3 regions of the Streptomyces sp. NPDC050759 genome follow, and region 1 is predicted to be linked to each of the others. Evidence: riboswitches for the same ligand, from Rfam matches in the RefSeq annotation. Region 1 holds a riboswitch; each other region holds the start of a gene.
The links. Region 1 has a riboswitch for thiamine pyrophosphate ahead of thiC (phosphomethylpyrimidine synthase ThiC). Riboswitches for the same ligand answer to the same signal wherever they lie in the genome.

Region 1 (7,813 bases):
CGCGAGGCCGTACGCCTTGGAGAAGGTGCGCAGCACACAGACGTTCGGCCGCGTGCGGTACAGCTCCACGCCGTCCGGCACCTCGGGGTCACGGATGAACTCGCGGTAGGCCTCGTCGAGCACCACCAGCACGTCACTCGGCACCCGGTCGAGGAACCGTTCCAGCTCGGCCCGCTTCACGACCGTGCCCGTCGGGTTGTTCGGGTTGCAGACGAAGATCAGCCGGGTCCGCTCGGTGATCGCTTCCGCCATCGCGTCCAGGTCGTGCACATCACCCGCCGTCAGCGGCACCTGCACCGAGGTGGCACCGCTGATCTGCGTGATGATCGGGTACGCCTCGAAGGAGCGCCAGGCGTAGATCACCTCGTCGCCCGGTCCCGAGGTCGCCTGGATCAGCTGCTGGGCGACGCCGACGGAGCCGGTGCCGGTGGCCAGATGGGAGAGCGGGACGCCGAAGCGGTCGGACAGCTCGTTCATCAGCCCTGTGCAGGCCATGTCCGGGTAGCGGTTGAAAGAGGAGACGGCGGCCGTCACGGTCTCCAGCACCCCCGGCAGCGGCGGATAGGGGTTCTCGTTGGAGGACAGTTTGTAGGCCACCGGACCGCCGGAAGCGGCGGGCTTGCCCGGCTTGTACGTGGGGATACCCTCCAGCTCGGCGCGCAGCTTGGGGCTCGTCTCGCTCACCGCAGTCCTCCTCATGACCACCGATTCATGACCACCGACTCCTGGCGTCCGACTCCGGCAGCCGGCATCCAATACTGCTCACCTTATGAGGATTGAGCGCCACTGCGTACAGGTCAGAGCGAACCTCGTCCGTCCCACAGGCATCAGGGGCATCACCGTACGAAGGCAGACGAATCAGGGGGCGCGGTCACATATATCTATGCGCCGGTGGCTCGCGCCGTGGCGCGCGTCACCCGTGAAGGTGAGTTGAGACCTCTTCGAAACATCGAGGACTTGGCAGGCCCATGCGTGCCGACAAGTCACGTAATGCCATGGGATCGTTTAACTGTCTTTGTTTCAAAGGTAGTTGACGCAAGATGACCTTGCAGAAACGTGCCTGTCAACGCGTGCATATGCGTCCGCCCTACCCCACCGCATGAGCCCTACTATCGGCTCGCCATGACAGCAGCAGGGAAGCACCAGGTGAGCCGCGCGGAAACCTCCCGTCGAGGCAGCCGGCCGGGCCGGGCGGGCATCAGAGACGTGGCCGCCGCCGCCGGAGTCTCCATCACGACCGTCTCCGACGCCCTGAACGGCAAGGGCAGGCTCCCGGACGCCACCCGCCGCCATGTCAGGGAGGTCGCAGACCGGCTGGGCTACCGGCCCTCGGCCGCGGCCAGAACCCTCCGTACCGGCAAGTCGGGACTCATCGGCCTGACCGTGACGACATACGGGGATGAACCTTTCACCTTCACCGAGTTCGCGTACTTCGCCGAGATGGCGCGGGCCGCCACCTCCGCCGCGCTCGCCCGCGGCTACGCCCTCGTCATCCTGCCCGCGACCTCGCGCCACGACGTGTGGTCGAACGTCGCCCTGGACGGCACCGTGGTCATCGACCCGTCCGACCAGGACCCGGTCGTCAGCGAGCTGGTCCGGCAGGGTTTACCGGTGGTGTCCGACGGCCGCCCGGCCGGTGCCCTCCCGGTCACCGCCTGGGTCGACAACGACCACGAGGCCGCCGTCCTCGGCATCCTCGACCATCTGGCCGACGCCGGCGCCCGCCGCATCGGCCTGCTGACAGGGACGACGACGGACACGTACACCCATCTGTCGACCACCGCGTATCTGCGGTGGTGCGAGCGGGTCGGGCAGGACCCGGTGTACGAGGCCTATCCCGCGCACGATCCGTGCGCGGGCGCCGTCGCCGCCGACCGGCTGCTCGCCCGCCCGGACCGGCCGGACGCCGTCTACGGACTGTTCGACCCGAACGGCACCGACCTGCTGGCCGCCGCCCGCCGCTACGGGCTGCGCGTCCCCGACGACCTGCTGATCGTCTGCTGCAGCGAGTCCACCGTGTACGCCAGCACCGAGCCGCCCGTCACCACGCTCTCCCTCAAGCCGCGCCGCATCGGTACGGCGGTGGTCCAACTCCTCATCGACGCCATCGAGGGGGTCGAATCGGACCAACCGGTCGAGCAGGTGATACCGACCGAGCTGATCGTGCGCACCTCCTCCCAGCGGCGAGCCCCGCGCACGACGGTCAGCTCACCGCGGTCGCCCGAGGAGAAGTAACAGGAAGCGGCCGGGCGAGGGTCCAAGCCCGGCCAATCGGGGCGAATGCCGCGGTGAACGGGAGTCTTGCTCCGATTCACTACCCCTGGGTCATCACACGGCGCGATCCGCATTCCTATGATGGGCCCACGACACCGCGGGCCGCTGCGACCAGGCAGTCCGAAGCGGTGCAGATGCGGCGCGATGGTGGAGGGGTCTGATGACTCAGGGGGCCGGTCAGGGACCCGAGGTGGAGCGCACGGCGGTGCTGCGCGACTTCCGGGTGCCCGCGTACGTCAACGAGACCGGTCCGTACGGCCACAGCACGCACCCCGGAGACGTCGTACCGGCCGCCGAGGAGGCCTACCCGGAGGGGTACACCCCCACCGAACAGGACCTGCCCGTCATCCATCCCGGTGACGACGAGCTCCAGGCGGCCGCCGACCCCGCGTCACAGGCGGTGGACGGTCCCGGCCCGCTGTTCGTCGTCGGCGACGTCCACGGCTACCTCGACGAACTGACGTCCGCACTCCAGGAGAAGGGCCTCGTCGACGCGGCCGGCAACTGGTGCGCGGGCACCGCCCGGCTGTGGTTCCTCGGCGACTTCACCGACCGCGGGCCCGACGGCATCGGCGTCATCGACCTCGTGATGCGGCTGTCCGCGGAGGCCGCCGCGGCCGGCGGCTACTGCAAGGCCCTCATGGGCAACCACGAACTGCTGCTGCTCGGCGCCAAACGGTTCGGCGACACCCCCGTCAACTCCGGCGCGGGCACCGCCACCTTCCAGGCGGCCTGGCTGCTCAACGGCGGACAGAAGACCGACATGGACCGCCTCCAGGACCACCATCTGCAGTGGATGGCACGGCTGGACGCCGTCGAGGAGGTCGACGGACATCTGCTCGTCCACTCCGACACCACCGCCTACCTCGACTACGGCGACTCGATCGAGGCGGTCAACGACACCATCCGCGAGACCCTCACGCGCAACGACGCGGACGAGGTGTGGGATCTGTTCCGCAAGTTGACCAAGCGTTTCTCCTTCCGCGACGAGGGCGGCGCCGACCATGTGCGTTCACTGCTCGACACGTACGGCGGCATCCGCATCGTTCACGGCCACAGCCCGATCCCCTATCTGCTCGGCGAAGTGGGTTCCGAGGACGACGAGGACGAATCCGGTCCGGTGGTCGAGGGACCGCACGTCTACGCCGACGGACTGGCCATCGCGATGGACGGCGGGGTGACCATGGCCGGAAAACTGCTGGTCCAGCAACTGCCCCTGGATATCTGAACGTTCGCGGGGCAGTCGTTCCCGCAGGACGGACCGACCGTCGACCGCGCAGGCCAGAGGCCAATTTCTGGAAACCCCCTGTCACCCTGTGCCGTCACCGCTCTACCATCGGCTTATCCGTAGCAGGCTCCCCTCCGTTTCTGCCCGACGGCTCGTTGGCATGCGAGCCCCAAGCCCTACGGAGCATCGGGGGATGCACATGAACAGCGTTCCGCAGCACCTGCACAGCGAGGACCGCCAGGAGTACGAGCGGATCCTCGATGAGGCGCTGCGCTCCGCACCACACCGTCCCGAACTGGCCGCTGTCGGACAGCGGCTGAATCCCGAACAGCTGCGCACCATGGCGCTCAACGCCACCGCACTCGTCACGGCGGCCGCGGCGACCGAGTACCAGCACTACGTGAAGGTCCGCGAGGAACAGCGCCGCCCGGCGGCGCCGTCCACCCTGTCGTCCGTGCATGAACCCGGTCCCGCCGAGTCGGGCACGGGTGCGATGGGGCTCGCCACCACCATGGGAGAGGTCGCCGAGACCGCCGGTGCGGGCGCCGTCGCCGTCGCCGCGGTCCTGACGCCCGTCCTCGCCGGAATAGCCGCGGCGATCTTCCTGCTCGTGGGTTACATCCTCCAGATGCTCAGCCCACCGCCGGCGTTCGCCCACGCCATGATCACCATCGGATGGGTGTTCGGTGCCCTGACCGCGGCCGCGATCCTGGTCGCCGCCGTCGGGCTGCTGCTCACCGCCCTGCGCAACCGGCCCTCGCCGGACGCGGGGTACGGCGAACTGAGCGAGGAGGTGGCACGGGCCAGGGACGCCTGGCGCGAGGCCCTGCTGGAACGGGGCATCCTCCCCTTCCTCAGGGAGGCCCTGGCCGACCCCGGCACCGCCGCACTGCACCACACGGCTCCGCCCGCACCGACCAGCCGGATGCCCAGCCTCGGCTACGACCGCCCGGGCTTCAGCAGCCCGGACGACGGAGCGTCCGGTGCCCGCCCGAGCTTCAGCAGCCCGGACTACACCAGCCCGGACTTCGGGGGGCCGGAACACCAGCCGGAGTAGCACCCGGCACAGCCCCTCGGCTTGCGCCCCCACCACGGGGAGCGCAAGCCGAAGACCCGGCCGCGGGCCCACCGCCGACGATTCGCCACGCCCGTCGGCGATTCGCCCATGTCAGTCCGTGATCGGCAAATACACCCGGTTGCCCGCCGCCGCGAACTCCTTCGACTTCTGGGCCATGCCCTCCTCGATCTCCCCCTGCCTGTCGCCGTGGCGGCGGCGGATGTCCTGGGAGATCTTCATCGAGCAGAACTTCGGCCCGCACATGGAGCAGAAGTGAGCCGTCTTGGCCGGTTCGGCCGGGAGGGTCTCGTCGTGGAACTCGCGGGCCGTGTCGGGGTCGAGGGCCAGGTTGAACTGGTCCTCCCAGCGGAACTCGAAGCGGGCGTCGGAGAGGGCGTCGTCCCACTCCTGGGCACCGGGGTGTCCCTTGGCCAGGTCGGCCGCATGGGCGGCGATCTTGTAGGTGATGACACCCGTCTTGACGTCGTCCCGGTTGGGCAGGCCCAAGTGCTCCTTGGGCGTGACGTAGCAGAGCATCGCCGTGCCCCACCAGGCAATCATCGCGGCGCCGATGCCGGAGGTGATGTGGTCGTAGGCCGGCGCGACGTCGGTGGTCAGCGGGCCGAGCGTATAGAACGGAGCTTCATCGCAGATCTCCTGCTGAAGGTCGATGTTCTCCTTGATCTTGTGCATCGGGACGTGCCCGGGGCCCTCGATCATGGTCTGTACGTTGAAACGCTTCGCGATCCGGTTGAGTTCCCCGAGCGTGCGCAACTCCGCGAACTGTGCCTCGTCGTTGGCGTCCGCGATCGAACCGGGCCTGAGGCCGTCGCCCAGCGAGTACGTGACGTCGTAGGCGGCGAGGATCTCGCACAGCTCCTCGAAGTTCTCGTACAGGAACGACTCCTTGTGGTGCGCGAGGCACCAGGCCGCCATGATCGAGCCGCCGCGCGAGACGATGCCGGTCTTGCGGTTGGCCGTCAGTGGTACGTACGGCAGGCGCACGCCCGCGTGGACCGTCATGTAGTCCACGCCCTGTTCGGCCTGCTCGATGACCGTGTCCTTGTAGATCTCCCAGGTCAGCTCCTCGGCGCGGCCGTCGACCTTCTCCAGCGCCTGGTAGAGCGGCACCGTGCCGATGGGGACGGGGGAGTTGCGCAGCACCCACTCGCGGGTGGTGTGGATGTTGCGGCCGGTGGACAGGTCCATGACCGTGTCGGCGCCCCAGCGGGTCGCCCAGGTCATCTTCTCCACCTCCTCCTCGATGGAGGACGTCACCGCGGAGTTGCCGATGTTGGCGTTGACCTTCACCAGGAACCGCTTGCCGATGATCATCGGCTCGATCTCCGGGTGGTTGACGTTGGCCGGCAGCACCGCGCGACCCGCCGCGATCTCCTCGCGGACGACCTCGGGAGAGACGTTCTCCCGGATGGCCACGTACTCCATCTCCGGTGTGATCTCACCGCGACGGGCATAGGCGAGCTGCGTGACCGCGTTGCCGTCACGGCTGCGGCGCGGCTGGCGTGGCCGCCCCGGGAAGACCGCGTCGAGGTTGCGGAGGCCACCCCGCGGTGAGGTGTGCTTGATCCCGTCGTCCTCGGGACGCACGGGACGTCCCGCGTACTCCTCGGTGTCCCCGCGGGCGATGATCCAGTTGTCCCGCAGTGGCGCAAGGCCCCGTCGGACATCCGTCTCGGTGAGCGGATCGGTGTACGGACCGGACGTGTCGTACAGCGTGACCGACTCCCCGTTGGTGAGGTGCACCTGGCGAACCGGCACCCGCAGATCGGGGCGCGAGCCCTCGATGTACGCCTTGTGCCAGCCGATGGACTTCCCGGCCTCCCCGTCGAGCTGATCGGAGGCAGGCGTGCGCGCGTCCTTGATGGTCATGAGACCTACTCCCTACGCCGGCATTACCCGGTAACAGGTTCGGCGGTCGACGCAGCGGTTTCCGTCTGCCGACGTTTCGTGGGGAACGTCACTCGCTTGAGATGACGTTCCACGTGAAACATCGCTGGGACGGAGGTCAGCGCCCTCTCAGCCCGGTGCTCCGAGCTCCCGCGTGTACAAAGGTGGCTCCACGCTAGCGTCAATTCGGGCGCGGTGAACAGAGGGCCCCTGTCGTTCTTGCGATGATCGGTCGGTGACCACGACGCATCAGCCCCCGTACCCGCCTCCCGAGCCTCCGCGCCGGCCGGGCTCCGGAAACGGCCCCCGGCTCGGTCCCGGCAACGGCTCCCGCGGGGGCTACGGAAACGGCGCCGCCGACGGCTGGCACGAGCACGGCGGGCACGGTGGACAGGGCTACGGGTATGGGCCCGGAGCCGGTGGTGAAGGCCAGGGCGGTGGCGGTGACCTGGGCGGCGGCCAGGGTGGTGGTCAGGGCGGCGGGGGCCGGAGCAGTGGTGACGACCATGGGCACGAACCCGGCGACGGACACGGGCACGGACACGGGCGAGGGGGCGGTTCCGGGTCCGGCAGCGGTGGCGGGCACGGCCACAGTCACAGCCACGGACCGGCAGCTCCCGTCTCCAAACACCTGCGCAAGGTCATCGCGGCGATCCTCATCCCGTTCGGCGTAGCCGTGGTGGTGGGGCTCGCCGTGCTGTGGCCCGGCGGAGCCCCGGCGCACCAACGCACCGGGGTCGGCTTCGACCGGCAGACCCAGCAGGCCACGGTCAGCAAGGTCGTGAGCGTCAGCTGCAAGTCGGTGAACGCCTCGGGGGAGGCCCCGACCGGGGACACCTCCACGGCCGAGGGCTCCTCCGCCGAGCAGCAGGCGAACGGCACCTGCAAGAAAGCGACGATCCGGGTCGACACCGGCAACGACAAGGGCCGCACCTTCACGGAGATCGTCCAGCCGGACCAGTCCCGGCAGTTGCACGAGGGCCAGAAGGTCGTGGTCGCGTACGAGCCCTCGGCCCCCAGGGATCTGCAGTACTCGGTCGCCGACGTGAACCGCAGGCTCCCCATGGGGCTGCTCGCCGGCATCTTCGCGCTCGCCGTGGTGATCGTCGGGCGAATGCGCGGCGTCATGGCGCTGGTCGCGCTGGCCATCAGCTTCCTGCTGCTGAACTTCTTCGTCCTGCCCGCGATCCTGCAGGGCTCGAACCCGCTCCTCGTGGCGGTGGTCGGGTCCAGCGCCATCATGCTGATCGCCCTCTACATGTGCCACGGTCTGTCGGCCAGAACCTCCGTGGCGGTGCTGGGCACGCTGATCTCCCTGATTCTGATCGGCATCCTCGGATCGCAGT
Region 2 (7,813 bases), on a different contig from region 1:
ACGCGCATCAAGGTCGGCATCTGAGTCCGTACCGCGAGCGACGCGCGGGCCCTATAGGGTCGTCAGCAGTCGTCCGGTACGCCGCCACGCACGCGCGTGGCGGACGACAGCAGATCTGACGAGGAGGCCATTGCCGCGCATGGGATGCGAACCAGTTCCCACCGGCAATGGCCTTCTTCGTATGTGCAACAGGTGAAAGAGGCGGGATCCCCATGACCACCAAGGCCCAGAAGAGCGACGACGGCAAAGTGCGCGGCCGGTTTCTGCTGAAGCTGTCCGGAGAGGCGTTCGCCGGTGGCGGGGGCCTGGGTGTGGACCCCGACGTGGTGCACAAGATCGCTCGTGAGATCGCCGCCGTCGTCCGGGACGGTGCCGAGATCGCCGTCGTCATCGGTGGCGGCAACTTCTTCCGCGGTGCCGAACTCCAGCAGCGTGGCATGGACCGCGCCCGCTCGGACTACATGGGCATGCTCGGCACCGTGATGAACTGCCTCGCCCTCCAGGACTTCCTGGAGAAGGAGGGCATCCAGTCCCGGGTGCAGACCGCCATCACCATGGGGCAGGTCGCCGAGCCGTACATCCCGCTGCGTGCCGTGCGCCACCTGGAGAAGGGCCGCGTGGTCATCTTCGGCGCCGGTATGGGCATGCCGTACTTCTCCACCGACACCACCGCCGCGCAGCGCGCCCTGGAGATCGACGCCGAGGCGCTGCTCATGGGCAAGAACGGCGTGGACGGGGTCTACGACTCCGACCCGAAGACCAACCCCGACGCGGTCAAGTTCGACGCCCTTGGATACGGCGAGGTCATCACCCGTGACCTGAAGGTCGCCGACGCCACCGCCGTCACACTGTGCCGCGACAACAAGCTTCCGATCCTGGTGTTCGAGCTCCTGGCGGAGGGCAATATCGCGCGCGCCGTCAAGGGTGAGAAGATCGGCACGCTTGTGGGTGACCAGGACAGCCGGGACTGACCCGGGATACACCCGGTCCCTGACCGGGGGATGGACAATGTCCTGCCGGTCGGGAACCGTGCAGGAAGAAGACGCGACGCAGCCGGCCGCCGCCCCCACGCATATGGAACAGCAGCCGGGCCTACTCAAGACACGCAGGAGCAAGTGGTGATCGAAGAGACCCTCCTCGAGGCCGAGGAGAAGATGGAGAAGGCCGTCGTGGTCGCCAAGGAGGACTTCGCCGCGATCCGCACCGGGCGTGCGCACCCGGCGATGTTCAACAAGATCGTGGCCGACTACTACGGCGCGCCGACGCCGATCAACCAGCTGGCTTCGTTCTCCGTGCCGGAGCCGCGCATGGCCGTGGTGACCCCGTTCGACAAGACCGCCCTGCGCAACATCGAACAGGCGATCCGCGACTCCGACCTGGGCGTCAACCCGAGCAACGACGGCAACATCATCCGGGTGGTGTTCCCCGAGCTCACCGAGGAGCGCCGCCGCGACTACATCAAGGTCGCCAAGGCCAAGGCCGAGGACTCGCGCGTGTCCATCCGCTCGGTCCGCCGCAAGGCCAAGGACGCGATCGACAAGCTCGTCAAGGACGGCGAGGTCGGCGAGGACGAGGGCCGCCGTGCGGAGAAGGAGCTCGACGACGCGACGCACAAGTACGTCGCCCAGGTGGACGAGCTCCTCAAGCACAAGGAAGCAGAGCTTCTCGAGGTCTGATGAACGACTCTTCCTGGGCGACGCCGCCCCACGCCGGGTACTGGGGGCCGTCCGACCAGGGGCCTGCTCAGGGGGCTGACCCGGCGGGTCCCGCGTACGATGCGCATGACGCGCAGCACACTCGGCCCATGCCCATCGTGCCCGACGGACCCGCTGAACCTCGGTACGGCGGCGACCAGGATGACGACCGGGGGACCGCTCGGCTGAGCGGTCCCTTGTTCCGGGACGACCAGTTCCGGGACGAGGCGTTCCGCGACGAGACCACGTCGGCGCAGCCCTACGCGGCGGCGCCGCAGAAGCAGAATCCGGAGCCCATGCCCGACTCCTCGCAGCCGGCGCCCGCGCCGCAGAAGAAGAGCGCGGGGCGGGATCTGGGTGCCGCCATAGGGGTCGGGGTCGGACTCGGTGCGGTGATCATCGCGTCGCTGTTCTTCGTCAAGGCCGCCTTCGTCGGCGTGATAGCGGTCGCCGTCGTCGTGGGTCTGTGGGAGCTGACCAGCAGGCTTCAGGAGCGCAAGGGCATCAAGGCGCCGCTCGTGCCGCTGGCGCTCGGCGGGGCCGCGATGGTCGTCGCGGGGTACGTCAGGGGCGCCGAGGGGGCCTGGGTCGCCATGGCCCTCACGGCACTCGCCGTCCTCGTCTGGCGGATGACGGAACCGCCGGAGGGCTACCTCAAGGACGTCACGGCGGGCGTCTTCGCGGCGTTCTACGTCCCGTTCCTGGCCACGTTCGTCGCGATGATGCTGACGGCGGAGGACGGGGCGGCCCGGGTCCTGATGTTTCTGCTCCTGACCGTCGTCAGCGACACCGGGGCGTACGCCGTCGGCTGGCGCTTCGGCACCCACAAGCTCGCGCCGCGCATCAGCCCCGGCAAGACCCGCGAGGGCCTGGCCGGGGCGGTGCTGTTCGCGATGGTGGCGGGCGCGCTGTGCATGCAGTTCCTGATCGACGACGGCACCTGGTGGCAGGGCCTGCTCCTGGGCCTCGCGGTCGCGGCCAGCGCGACGCTGGGTGACCTCGGCGAGTCGATGATCAAGCGGGACCTCGGCATCAAGGACATGGGCTCCCTCCTGCCGGGCCACGGCGGCATCATGGACCGCCTGGACTCCCTCCTGCCGACGGCTCCGGTGGTGTGGCTGCTGCTGGTGCTGTTCGTGGGCTCCGGCTGACCTGCTTCGCGTGTACGGCTTTCCCGGCCCCCGTCCTGTTCAGGGCGGGGGCCGCGTCGTCAGGTTCTCCCGGCCTTCGGCGTGTGGATCTTCTGGACGCGGCCGCTGAATGATCTGCGACACTGGAACAGTTATGCCTGCACCCGGAGAACTCACTTTCGTCGCCCCCCGCGGAGCCAAGAAGCCGCCGCGGCACCTTGCCGATCTCACGCCCGCCGAGCGCAAGGAGGTCGTGGCGGGGATCGGGGAGAAGCCGTTTCGCGCCAAGCAGCTCTCGCAGCACTACTTCGCGCGGTACGCGCACGACCCGGCGGAGTGGACCGACATCCCGGCCGGCGCGCGCGGCAAGCTCCAGGAGGCGCTGCTTCCCGAGCTCATGACCGTCGTACGGCATCTGTCGACCGACCAGGGGACCACGCGCAAGACGTTGTGGCGGCTGTTCGACGGGACGCTCGTGGAGTCGGTGCTGATGCGGTATCCGGACAGGGTGACCATGTGCATCAGCTCGCAGGCGGGTTGTGGCATGAACTGCCCCTTCTGCGCCACCGGGCAGGCGGGACTGGACCGCAATCTGTCCACCGCCGAGATCGTGCACCAGATCGTGGACGGGATGCGGGCGCTCCGGGACGGAGAGGTGCCGGGCGGGCCCGCGCGGCTCTCCAACATCGTCTTCATGGGGATGGGCGAGCCGCTCGCCAACTACAAGCGGGTCGTCGGCTCCATTCGCGCGCTCACCGATCCCGCGCCCGACGGGCTCGGTCTCTCCCAGCGCGGCATCACGGTGTCGACCGTGGGGCTCGTGCCCGCCATTCACCGGTTCGCCGACGAAGGCTTCAAGTGCCGGCTCGCGATCTCCCTGCACGCCCCCGACGACGAGCTGCGCGACACCCTCGTCCCCGTGAACACGCGGTGGAAGGTGCGCGAGGTGCTCGACGCCGGGTTCGAGTACGTCGAGAAGTCGGGGCGGCGCCTCTCCATCGAGTACGCGCTGATCCGCGACATCAACGACCAGGCCTGGCGCGGTGACCGGCTCGGCCGCCTGCTCAAGGGCAAGCCGGTGCATGTCAACCTGATCCCGCTGAACCCGACGCCCGGGTCCAAGTGGACCGCCTCCCGGCCCGAGGACGAGAAGGCGTTCGTCGAGGCCATCGCCGCCCATGGTGTGCCGGTGACGGTCCGGGACACCCGTGGACAGGAGATCGACGGGGCCTGTGGTCAGCTCGCGGCCACCGAACGGTAGTCTGACGGACGTACGTACATCTTCATATCCGACAGGGGAGCGCCACAGCGCTGAGAGTGCGGCAATCGGGCCGCAGACCCTCTGAACCTCGCCCAGGTCATTCTGGGTAGGAAGTTCGGTCATCACCGTGAACAACAAGAAGTTCTGTGCTGCCGTCGTCGGCCTCGGCCTGGTCACGCTGTCCGCGTGCGGCTCGTCGTCCGACGACTCCGAGAGCTCCGGCTCCAAGAACGTCACCCTCGTCAGCCACGACTCGTGGGCCGTCTCCAAGAGCGTCCTCGCCGACTTCGAGAAGAAGTCCGGCTACCAGGTCAAGGTCCTGGAGGACGGCGACGCCGGGCAGGCCGTCAACAAGGCCATCCTCACCAAGGACAACCCGCAGGGCGACGTCTTCTTCGGCGTCGACAACACCCTGCTCTCCCGCGCGCTCGACAACGGGCTCTTCCAGTCGTACGAGGCCAAGGGCGCCGACCGGATCAAGGCCGGGTACCGGGTCGACGGGGACAAGGTCACGCCCATCGACACCGGCGACATCTGCGTCAACTACGACAAGGCCTACTTCACCGCGCACAAGCTCCAGCCGCCGTCGTCGTACGACGATCTGATCAAGCCCGCCTACAAGAACCTCCTCGTCACCGAGAACGCCTCCACCTCCTCGCCGGGGCTCGGCTTCCTCCTCGGGAGCGCCGCGAAGTACGGCGACGACGGGTGGGAGGGCTACTGGAAGAAGCTCAAGGCCAACGGTGTCAAGGTCGTCGACGGCTGGGAGCAGGCCTACAACGAGGAGTTCTCCGGTTCCGCCGGGGGCAAGAAGGCGAAGGCCGACCGGCCGCTCGTCGTGTCGTACGCCTCCTCGCCGCCCGCCGAGGTGATCTACGCCGACCCGAAGCCGAAGACCGCCCCCACCGGCGTCGCGCAGGGCACCTGCTTCCGGCAGATCGAGTACGCCGGACTGCTGAGCAACGCCGCGAACGCCAAGGGCGGCAAGGCGTTCCTGGACTTCCTGCTCACCAAGGAGTTCCAGCAGGACATGCCGCTCAACATGTTCGTCTATCCGGTCATCGACGGCGCCCAGGTGCCGGACGAGTTCACCGAGTACGGTCCGCAGGCCAAGGATCCCGAGACCATGGACCCGGCGAAGATCGCCGACAACAGGGACGACTGGGTCAAGTCATGGACCTCGCTCGTACTGAAGTAAGGCCCCGCAAGGGCGTCACGAACGCGGCGGCACGGCTCGGGCTGATGACCGTGCCCGTCGCGTTCTTCGCCGTCTTCTTCGCCTATCCCGTCGCCGCGATCGTCGCGCGCGGCCTCGAGACCGACGGGACCTGGCAGTTCGGCCGGATCACCGACGCCCTCACCCAACCGGACATCCGGCACGTCCTGTGGTTCACCACCTGGCAGGCGCTCGCCTCCACCGCGCTCACGCTCCTGGTCGCGCTCCCCGGCGCGTATGTCTTCGCGCGCTTCGACTTCCCCGGCAAGCAGATCCTGCGGGCCGTGGTCACCGTCCCCTTCGTGCTGCCGACCGTCGTCGTCGGTACGGCCTTTCTGGCGCTGGTGGGGCGTGGCGGGCTGCTGGACGACTTGTGGGGCGTACGGCTGGACACCACGGTGTGGGCGATCCTGCTCGCGCACGTCTTCTTCAACTACGCGGTCGTCGTCCGGACCGTCGGCGGACTGTGGGCCCAGCTGGATCCGCGTCAGGAGGAGGCCGCGCGGATGCTGGGCGCGTCCCGGCTCAGGGCCTGGCGGACGGTCACGCTCCCCGCGCTCGGGCCCGCCGTGGCCGCCGCCGCTCTCATGGTGTTCCTCTTCACCTTCACCTCCTTCGGCGTGGTGCAGATCCTCGGGGGGCCGACCTTCTCGACCCTCGAGGTGGAGATCTACCGGCAGACCTCCGAGATCTTCGACCTGTCCACGGCCGCTGTGCTGACGCTGATCCAGTTCGTCGCGGTGGGCGCTGTTCTCGCCCTGCACGCGTGGACCGTACGGCGCCGGGAGACCGCGCTACGGCTCGTGGACGAGTCCCTCACCGCCCGGCGGCCCCGAGGGGCGGGAGAGTGGGGGCTGCTGGCCGGGGTCGTGGGCAGTGTCGCCGTCCTCCTGGTGCTGCCGCTCGCGGTGCTGGTGCAGCGGTCCCTCGACGCTCCCGACTTCGGCTACTACCGGGCGCTGACCCACAGCGACGGCGGGGTCTTCCTCGTCGCGCCGATCGAGGCGGTCGGGAACTCCCTGGAGTACGCCCTCGCCGCCACCGCCATCGCGGTGGTGATCGGGGGCCTCGCGGCGGCCGCGCTGACACGGCGGGACGCGGGCCGGTTCGTGCGGGGCTTCGACGCGCTGCTGATGCTGCCGCTCGGGGTGTCCGCGGTGACCGTCGGCTTCGGGTTCCTGATCTCGCTCGACGAGCCGCCGCTGGACCTCAGGCAGTCCTGGATCCTGGTGCCGCTCGCGCAGGCGCTGGTCGGGGTGCCCTTCGTCGTGCGGACCATGCTGCCGGTGCTGCGGGCCGTGGACCACCGGTTGCGGGAGGCCGCGGCCGTGCTCGGGGCCTCGCCGTGGCGGGTGTGGCGGGAGGTCGATCTGCCCATGGTGCGGCGGGCGTTGCTGATCGCGGCGGGCTTCGCCTTCGCCGTGTCGCTGGGCGAGTTCGGGGCGACGGTGTTCATCGCACGGCCCGACAACCCGACGCTGCCGGTCGCCGTGGCACGGCTGCTCGGACGGGCCGGTGATCTCAACTACGGCCAGGCGATGGCCCTTTCGACGATCCTGATGGTGGTGTGCGCGGTGGCGCTGCTGGTGCTCGAACGGCTGCGGACCGACCGGACCGGGGAGTTCTGATGCTGCTGAGCCTTGAGGACGCGACGGTTCGGTTCGGCGGGCGGGCCGTCCTCGACGGGGTCGGTCTCGATGTCGCCGAGCACGAGATCGTGTGTGTGCTCGGCCCCAGCGGCAGCGGCAAGTCGACGCTGCTGCGGGTGGTGGCCGGCCTTCAACCGCTCGACGGGGGACGGGTCCTGCTCGACGGGCGTGACCAGGGCGGGGTGGCCGCGCACAAGCGCGGCGTCGGGCTGATGTTCCAGGACCACCAGCTCTTCCCGCAGCGGGACGTGGGCGCCAATGTGGCCTTCGGGCTGCGGATGCACGGGGCCGCGCGGGCACAACAGGATGAGCGGGTACGGGAGTTGCTCGACCTCGTCGGGCTTCCGGGTGCCGCCCGTCGGGCTGTCGGCGCGCTCTCCGGCGGTGAGCAGCAGCGGGTCGCGCTGGCCCGCGCGCTCGCGCCCCGGCCCCGGCTGCTGATGCTGGACGAGCCGCTCGGACAGCTGGACCGCTCGCTGCGGGAGCGGCTGGTCGTCGAACTGCGGGAGCTGTTCGGACGGTTGGGCACCACGGTGCTCGCGGTCACCCACGACCAGGGCGAGGCCTTCGCGTTGGCCGACCGGGTCGTGGTGATGCGGGACGGGCGGATCGCCCAGTCGGGTACGCCTCTCGAGGTGTGGCAGCGGCCGGCGGACGAGTTCGTGGCCCGCTTCCTCGGCTTCGAGAACGTCGTCGAGGGCACGGTGGCGGGTGAGGTCGCGGACACGGTGTGGGGAAAGGTTCCGGTGCCCTCGGGAGCTGCCCAGGGGGTCAGGAACGTGCTGGTGCGGCCGGCGGGAGTGCGGCTGAAGGCGGCCGACGAGGGCCTGAGCTGCACGGTGACCGCGCGGACCTTCAAGGGC
Region 3 (7,813 bases), on a different contig from region 1:
CGGCCGCCGGTGGCGCTGCCGGTGTGCACGACGACGCCCAGCGCGCCGATCTCGCGTCCGCGCCTGAGGGAGTGCCGGAGCGAATCGACCGACCTCTCCACGGTCGCCTCGGTGTGTGAGCCGAAGTTGATCAGGTACGGCGCGTGGACGTACGCCGGGATCGCCTCTTGCGCGCAGGCCTCGCGGAACGCCTCGTCCTGGCGGGGGTTTCCGGCGGGGGTGGCCCAGCCGCGCGGGTTGGCGACGAAGACCTGCACGGTCTCGGCGTCGAGGTCACGGGCATACGACAGGCCGACGGAGTTCAGGCCGCCGGCCACGGGGACGTGGCCGCCGACGGGGTTGCGCTGAGTTGTCACCGGTCAAGGGTGCCATTGCCTGCGGCGCTTGGGCGGGTGGGGTGGGGTGCGGCTTCTCGTTGGGCGGTCGCGGGTCGGGGTGGGGCTGTTCGCCGTCGGCGGCTGCGGGTCGGTGGGGGGCTGGGCGCGCAGTTCCCCGCGCCCCTGGGTGGGTGTGGCACAGGGGGTCGCCCCTGCAGCCGTGTGACGGCAAGGAGCTGCCACGCGCCCTGGGCGGGTGTGCGTAGGGGGTCGTCAGCGAATGGTGATCGTGATCGTCGAACCCTTGGGGGCTGTGTCCCCGCCCTTCACGGACTGTTTCTTCACCGTGTCGCCGAACAGGCCGAGCAGGCCGCGGTCCTCGTCGACCTGGAAGCCCGCGTCCTCCAGTTCGGTCTTGGCGTCGTCGACGCTGTCGCCGGTGACGTCCGGGACCTCGATCATCTCGGGGCCCTTGGAGAGCGTCAGGGTGACGGTGTCACCGTCGGCCGCCTGGCTTTCGCCTGCCGGGGTCTGCTTGGCGACCTGGCCCGCGTCGTACTCGGAGTTGACCCGGGTGGTGGCGATCCTCACCTTCAGACCGGCCTCCGTCAGGTCGGCCCTGGCGTCGGCCAGGTCCTCGCCGGTGACGTCCGGGACGTCGACCGGGGCGCCCTTGCTGACGGTGAGCGCGATCGCCGAGCCGGCGCGCAGGGTGGTGCCGTCCTCGGGATCCGTGCTGATCACGAAACCCTTCGGTACGTCGTCGCTGAACTCCCGGGTGACCATGCCCGGTTGCAGCCCTTCCGCCTTCAGCCGGGTCCTGGCAGTACTCAGCGCGTCCCCTTGGACATCGGGCACCTTCACCGTCTGCGGGCCCTTGGAGACGGTGATCGACACGGAGTCGTTGTTCCGTATGCGTTCGCCCACCTCCGGGTCCGTGCTGATGACGGTGCCGCGCTTCACGGTGTCGCTGTAGGCGTACGTGACCTTGCCGGTCTCCAGACCGGCCTCGTCCAGTCGGTCCCGGGCCTGTGCCTCGGTCTTCGTCAGGAGGGCCGGGACCTGGGTGAACTGGCCGGAGTTGATGTACCAGACGCCCGCCCCGAGCCCGAGGGCAAGCAGGATCGCAGCGACGATCAGGAGCGGGCCGCGCCGGGGGCCGCCGGACGAGCGGCCGCGCCGGGAAGGCGGGGGTGGCGGGCTCTCCAGGCGGCTGGTGCGGTGGTACACCGGCTCGTCCTCGTTGACCGGCAGGGGGCGCGGCACGGTGAGGGTGCGCGGGATCACGCTCGTGCGGTTCTCGGCGCCCGCGTACTCCGCCGAGAGCGCCTGCGGCGGTACCGCGTCCAGCTGGTCGGCGCTCAGCCTGCCGTGTGCCTCGCGGGTCTGCGCGAGCAGCGCCACGGCGTCGTACGGACGCAGGTCCGGGGTGCGGGCGGTGGCCGACGCGACCAGCTCGTCCAGTTCGTACGGCAGCCCCGGGACCACGGCCGAGGGCGGCGGGACGTCTTCGTGGAGGTGCTTGTAGAGGACGACGGCGGGGGAGTCGCCGTCGTGCGGGCGATCGCCGGTCAGCATCTCGTACAGGACCACACCGCACGCGTACACGTCGACGCGGGCGTCCGCGGTGCCTGGCTGCTCGATCTGCTCGGGCGAGAGATAGGACACGGTGCCGAGTACGGCTCCGGTGGTGCTGGTCACGGTGTTCACCGACCGCACGAGTCCGAAGTCGGCGACCTTGACCCGGCCGTCGTCCCCTATCAGGACGTTCTCCGGCTTCATGTCCCGGTGTACGAAACCTGCCCGGTGTGCGGCGCCGAGCGCGGCGAGCACGGGCTCCAGGATGTCCAGGGCGGCGCGCGGCTGCAGGGCCCCGCGCTCGCGGAGCACGTCGCGCAGGGTGCACCCGGCGACGTACTCCATGGCGAGGTAGACGTACGACCCGTCGGTGCCCTGGTCGAAGACCTGCACGACGTTGGGGTGGGCGAGCCGGGCGACGGACTTGGCCTCCCGGATGAACCGCTCGACGAAGGACCCGTCCGCCGCGAGCGCGGGGTGCATCACCTTGAGCGCGAGCACGCGGTCCAGACGGGTGTCCAGGGCCCGGTAGACCGTGGCCATCCCGCCGACCGCGATCCGCGCGTCCACGCGATAGCGGCCGTCGAGCACCTGCCCGACCAGCGGGTCCTGAAGGGTCGTATCCACGCAGGTGAGTGTACGAGCCGACGCTGACAGCCCGTCCGGTTCGGCCGATATCGAGGCGGGACTGCAGCGTAGCTGTGACGCAGATCGCACGGAGGTGCCGGTCGGGGACAGGCGTGCCACTCGGGTCACGTCCCTCGCCCAGGCCCCACGTCAGGTCACTGGAAAGCAGGCCGCTCCGGGTCCAGTACCGCCCTGCCCGCCACCGGAGACGACGCCTCGGCGAAGTGCCGTCGGGGGATCCGCCCCGCCCGGTACGCCAGCCGCCCCGCCTCCACCGCGTGCCGCATCGCGTGCGCCATCAGCTCGGGCTCCTGCGCCCGCGTCACCGCTGAGGCGAGCATCACACCCGCGCACCCGAGCTCCATCGCCAGAGCAGCGTCCGACGCCGTGCCCGCCCCCGCGTCCAGGATCACCGGCACCCGCGCGTGCTCGACGATCAGCTGGAAGTTGTGCGGGTTGCGGATGCCGAGGCCCGAGCCGATCGGTGAGCCCAGCGGCATGACCGCCGCGCAGCCCACGTCCTCCAGCTTCCGGGCGAGCACCGGGTCGTCGTTTGTGTACGGCAGCACCGTGAAGCCGTCGTCCACCAGGGTCTCCGCCGCGTCCAGCAGCTCTATGGGATCCGGCAGAAGGGTGCGCTCGTCGGCGATGACCTCCAGCTTGACCAGGTCGGTGCCGAGCGCCTCGCGCGCGAGGCGGGCCGTCAGGACGGCCTCTCCGGCGGTGAAACAGCCCGCGGTGTTCGGGAGCACCCGGATGCCGAGCCTCTCCAGTACGGACAGCACCGAGCCGTGCACCGAGGGGTCCACGCGACGCATCGCGACCGTCGTCAGCTCGGTGCCGGAGGCGACCAGGGCCCGCTCGAGCACGTCCAGGCTGGGCGCCCCGCCCGTGCCCATGATCAGCCGGGACGAGAAGGACGTACCGCTGATGACAAAGGGATCGTCGGCCATGGGTCAGCCTCCTTGGACGGCGGTGAGGACTTCCACGCGGTCACCCTCGGAGAGGGACGTCGCGGGCCACTGCGCGCGCGGGACGACGGTTTCGTTGAGCGCCGCGGCCACCCCGGACGGCGCCGGCGTCAGCGCCCGCACGACGGTGTCGAGAGCCGTGCCGGGAGCGAACTCCCGGGTCTCCCCGTTGACGGAGATGTTCATGCCGGCTGCTCCAGGAGTTCCGTGGCGGCGAATCGCCTCGGGGTGAACGGGCGGGCCACATCGGGGAGTTCACCCGTCGTCAGAACGTGCGCCATGGCGTCCCCGGTGATCGGCGTGAGCAGCACGCCATTGCGGTAGTGGCCGGTCGCGAGCACCAGCCCGGTCAGTTCCGTGGGTCCGAGCAGCGGGGCGTTGTCCGGGGACCCCGGGCGCAGACCCGCGCGGGTCTCCGTGAGCGGCAGCTCGGTGATGCCGGGGACCAGTTCGTGGGCGTCCCGCAGCAGCTCGTACACCCCGCCCGCGGTCACCGTCGTGTCCCAGCCCAGCTCCTCGCTGGTCGCGCCGATCACCAGCTCGCCGTTCTCCCGCGGCACCAGGTAGACCTGGCTGCCGCGGACCACGGCCCGCACCGTGCGGCTCAGGAAGGGCGCGCTGCGCGGCGGCACGGTCAGCCGCAGCACCTGGCCCTTCACGGGCCGTACCGGGGGCAGGACATCCGCTGGGACCCCTTCGAGGCGGCCGCTGAGACTTCCGGCGGCGAGCACCACCTGCCCCCCGCCCAGCTCGTCGCCGTCGGTCGTGGTGACCCCCGCGGCCCGGTCCCCTGCGACCCGGAGGCCCTTGGCCCACGCGCGGTGGAAGACGACACCCGCCTGCTCGCACGCGGCCAGCAACGCGCGCGTGAGCCGCCGTGGATCGATCTGGTGATCGCCGTCCACCCGCAGTCCGCCCCGCACCCCCGGTGCGAGCATCGGCTCCAGGCGTCGGCACTCCCGGCCGGACAGCCACTCCGACTCCAGCCCCGACTGCCGCTGCAACGCGTGCAGTTCGCGCAGGTGGGCGCGGTCGTCGGCGTCCAGAGCCACGGCGAGTGTGCCGCAGCGGCGGTAGCCGAGGTCGAGGCCTGTCAGGTCGGTGAGCTCGGCCGCGAAGTCGGGATAGCGGTGGGCCGAGGCGAGGTTCAGCCCCAGCAGGGTGTGCTCGCCGTAGTGCAGTTCGGTGACCGCGGCCAGCATCCCGGCAGCCACCTGGGCGGCCCCGCCGCCCGGTTCGGGGTCCACGACGGCCGTGGTGAGCCCGCGCTGCGCGGCCCGCCAGGCCGTGACCAGGCCGATGATGCCGCCCCCGACGACGAGGACGTCTGACGTACGTGAGGACATGGGCGTCCAGCCCCTCCCTTCGCCGGCATGACCCGGATCAGGTTCGTACGGTCGGAGGCCGCCAGCCTCCCTCTCAGCCCGGTGCGTCCGGGCTCCCGCGAGTGCTCTACGTTGGCCACCCTAGCCCGTGCCCGTGCGCCTCTGTAAGGGAGCCTTCCGCCATGCCCCGCTCGCTCGACGGCCTCGTCCTCGCCCCGGTCGCCGATCAGGCACCGGGTCAGGTGGGTACACGGACCCGGTTCACCTACCACGAGCAGGACGGGGAGATCTGGGCCGAGTACGCGGGCGGTGACGTCGTACGCGGACATCTCGTCGGCACGCGCGCGGGGGACCGTCTCGACTTCAGGTACGTGCAGCTGAAGCACGACGGAACGACATCCTCCGGGCACTGCGTCTCGACGGTCGTGGAGCTTGTCGACGGCCGGCTGCGGTTGGAGGAGACGTGGGAGTGGGAGTCGCAGCCGGGCAGCGGTACGAGTGTTGTGGAACAGGTCACTGAGCACGACTCCTGACTGACGGATTGTCAGGTGACTAGGGTGATCAAATGAGCGAGCAGACGCAGGCGCAGCGGCGGGTGGTCGTGGTCGGCGCGGGCATGGCCGGCGTGCAGACCGCGGTCGCCCTGCGCGAACAGGGATTCAAGGGCACGGTCACGGTGATCGGCGCGGAGCCCCATCAGCCGTACGACCGTCCGCCGCTGTCCAAGGCCGTGCTGCTCGGCAAGGCCGAGGACTCCGCCTTCGACGTGGACTTCGAGGCCCTCGGCATCGAACTGCTGCTCGGCCGCGAGGCGCTGGGCGTACGCCCCGAAGCGCACGAACTGGACACCGAAGCCGGGCCTGTCCCGTACGACGTCCTGGTCCTCGCCACCGGTGCCGAACCGATCCGGCTGCCCGGCACGGAGGGTGTGCCGGGCGTGCATCTGCTGCGCACCCTGGACGACGCCGAACGGCTGCGCCCCGTGCTCGCCCGACAGCACGACATCGTGGTCGTCGGCGCGGGCTGGATCGGCGCCGAGTTCGCCACCGCCGCGCGCGAGGCGGGCTGCGCGGTGACGGTCGTGGAAGCCGCCGACCGGCCGCTCGCGGGCGCGCTGCCCGCCGAGGTGGCCGCGCCGATGACCTCCTGGTACGCCGACGCGGGTGCCGTGCTGCGCACACACGCGCGCGTGGAGCGCGTCGAGCCCGGCGCGGTCGTCCTGGACGACGGCTCCCGGGTGGCCGCGGGCGCGGTCGTGGTGGGTATCGGCGCCCGGCCCGCCACGGCCTGGCTCGCAGGTTCGGGCATCGAACTCGGCGCCCACCGCGAGGTCGTCGCCGACGACCGGCTGCGCACGTCCGCGCCCGACGTCTACGCGGTCGGCGACTGCGCCTCCTTCCCCTCGGGGAGGTACGGCGAGCGCCTGCTGGTCCACCACTGGGACAACGCCCTCCAGGGCCCCCGCACGGTGGCCGCCGACATCCTGGGCGAGACCCGCATGGTCTACGACCCCGTCCCGTACTTCTGGTCCGAGCAGTTCGGCCGCTTCGTCCAGTACGCCGGCCACCACGCGTCCGCCGACACGACGCTGTGGCGCGGCGAGCCGTCGGGCCCCGCCTGGACGGTGTGCTGGCTGCGCGAGAACCGCCTGGTGGCCCTCCTGGCGGTGGGCCGGCCCCGGGACCTGGCCCAGGGCCGCCGCCTGATCGAGGCGGGCACGGAGATGAACCCGGAACTGCTGACGGACCCGGCGAGGCCGCTGAAAGCGGCGACGGCGTAGGAGACAGCCCGGCGGCTCGGGCAGCCCGCCGCGACCGGCCGGGCGGACTCCGCCGGTCCTTGGCGGCCGGGGTGCGGAATCTGGTGACCGGGGCGCGCGCGGTTTCTGGTGACCGGGGCGCGCTTGGTCTCGGCGGCCGGGTCCGCATGGCTCCAGCGACCGGGATCGCCTGGTTCTATGGCGGTCGGCAGCCGGTGATCATGCCCCCCGTTCCCCCGCCGGAGGCGCCCCGGCTTCCGACTGTCAGTGCGGGATGGCACGCTTAATCCCGTGACCGAGATTGACGCAAAGATCGATGCTCTCGTCCCCGCCTGGCTCACCCTCCCCGACATCGCAGAGATGCTCGATGTCGAGGTGACGCGTGTGCGGCAGCTGGTCAAGGACGGCCAGCTCATCGCCGTACGCCGTGGTGAGAACCGTGCGCTGCACGTCCCCGCCGCCTTCATCGACGGGGCCGAGCAGAAGGTCGTCAAGGGCCTGGCCGGGACCCTGACGCTCCTGAGGGACGACGGCTTCACCGACGAAGAGATGCTGGAGTGGCTCTTCACGCCCGACGAGAGCCTGCCCGGCACCCCCGCGCAGGCCCTGAGCGAGAATCGCGGCACGGAGGTGAAGCGCCGCGCCCAGGCGCTCGCCGTCTGATCCGAACCACACCGGCGTACGGGCCGTGACCGCCGAGGCCACGGCCACGGTCCGGCACGGCCCGTACGCCACCGAACCCGGGGGAGACTCACGCATGCCCGACACCACCCGTGACCTGCTCGCCGACGCCCGCGTCTACCTCTGCACGGACGCCCGCAAGCGGCAGGGCGACCTCGCCGAGTTCCTGGACGCGGTCCTGGCCGGGGGCGTCGACATCGTGCAGTTGCGGGACAAGGGCATGGAGGCGGCCGAGGAACTGGAACATCTGCAGGTGTTCGCCGACGCCTGCGCGCGGCACGGCAAGCTCCTCGCGGTCAACGACCGGGCCGACGTCGCCCACGCGGCCGGCGCCGGTGTGCTGCACCTCGGCCAGGGTGACCTGCCCGTCCCCGCCGCCCGCGCGATCCTCGGCGACGACATCCTCATAGGCCGCTCCACGCACGCCGAGGCGGAGGCCGCCGCGGCCGCGGTCCAGGACGGCGTGGACTACTTCTGCACCGGCCCCTGCTGGCCGACCCCCACCAAGCCAGGCCGGCACGCCCCGGGCCTCGACCTGGTCCGGTACACCGCCGC

Region 2: another riboswitch for thiamine pyrophosphate. It lies ahead of ACIBJB_RS29610 (thiamine ABC transporter substrate binding subunit); the one in region 1 lies ahead of thiC (phosphomethylpyrimidine synthase ThiC).
Region 3: another riboswitch for thiamine pyrophosphate. It lies ahead of thiO (glycine oxidase ThiO); the one in region 1 lies ahead of thiC (phosphomethylpyrimidine synthase ThiC).

What each region holds. Positions count from the first base shown of each region.
Region 1 is NZ_JBITGI010000005.1:109,455-117,267, forward strand. Features, by position in the region: gene hisC (histidinol-phosphate transaminase) at 1-684, opposite strand, end outside; gene ACIBJB_RS17025 (LacI family DNA-binding transcriptional regulator) at 1,123-2,235, shown strand; gene ACIBJB_RS17030 (metallophosphoesterase) at 2,435-3,502, shown strand; gene ACIBJB_RS17035 (hypothetical protein) at 3,696-4,559, shown strand; gene thiC (phosphomethylpyrimidine synthase ThiC) at 4,671-6,449, opposite strand; TPP riboswitch at 6,442-6,631, opposite strand; gene ACIBJB_RS17045 (YibE/F family protein) at 6,703-7,813, shown strand, end outside.
Region 2 is NZ_JBITGI010000011.1:146,078-153,890, reverse strand. Features, by position in the region: gene tsf (translation elongation factor Ts) at 1-24, shown strand, start outside; gene pyrH (UMP kinase) at 213-971, shown strand; gene frr (ribosome recycling factor) at 1,119-1,676, shown strand; gene ACIBJB_RS29620 (phosphatidate cytidylyltransferase) at 1,676-2,845, shown strand; gene rlmN (23S rRNA (adenine(2503)-C(2))-methyltransferase RlmN) at 2,979-4,085, shown strand; TPP riboswitch at 4,109-4,216, shown strand; gene ACIBJB_RS29610 (thiamine ABC transporter substrate binding subunit) at 4,213-5,283, shown strand; gene ACIBJB_RS29605 (ABC transporter permease) at 5,259-6,929, shown strand; gene ACIBJB_RS29600 (ABC transporter ATP-binding protein) at 6,929-7,813, shown strand, end outside.
Region 3 is NZ_JBITGI010000001.1:139,675-147,487, reverse strand. Features, by position in the region: gene ACIBJB_RS00650 (deoxyribonuclease IV) at 1-356, opposite strand, end outside; gene pknB (Stk1 family PASTA domain-containing Ser/Thr kinase) at 591-2,522, opposite strand; gene ACIBJB_RS00640 (thiazole synthase) at 2,678-3,475, opposite strand; gene thiS (sulfur carrier protein ThiS) at 3,479-3,679, opposite strand; gene thiO (glycine oxidase ThiO) at 3,676-4,839, opposite strand; TPP riboswitch at 4,837-4,948, opposite strand; gene ACIBJB_RS00625 (hypothetical protein) at 5,001-5,351, shown strand; gene ACIBJB_RS00620 (NAD(P)/FAD-dependent oxidoreductase) at 5,384-6,598, shown strand; gene ACIBJB_RS00615 (Rv2175c family DNA-binding protein) at 6,869-7,240, shown strand; gene thiE (thiamine phosphate synthase) at 7,335-7,813, shown strand, end outside.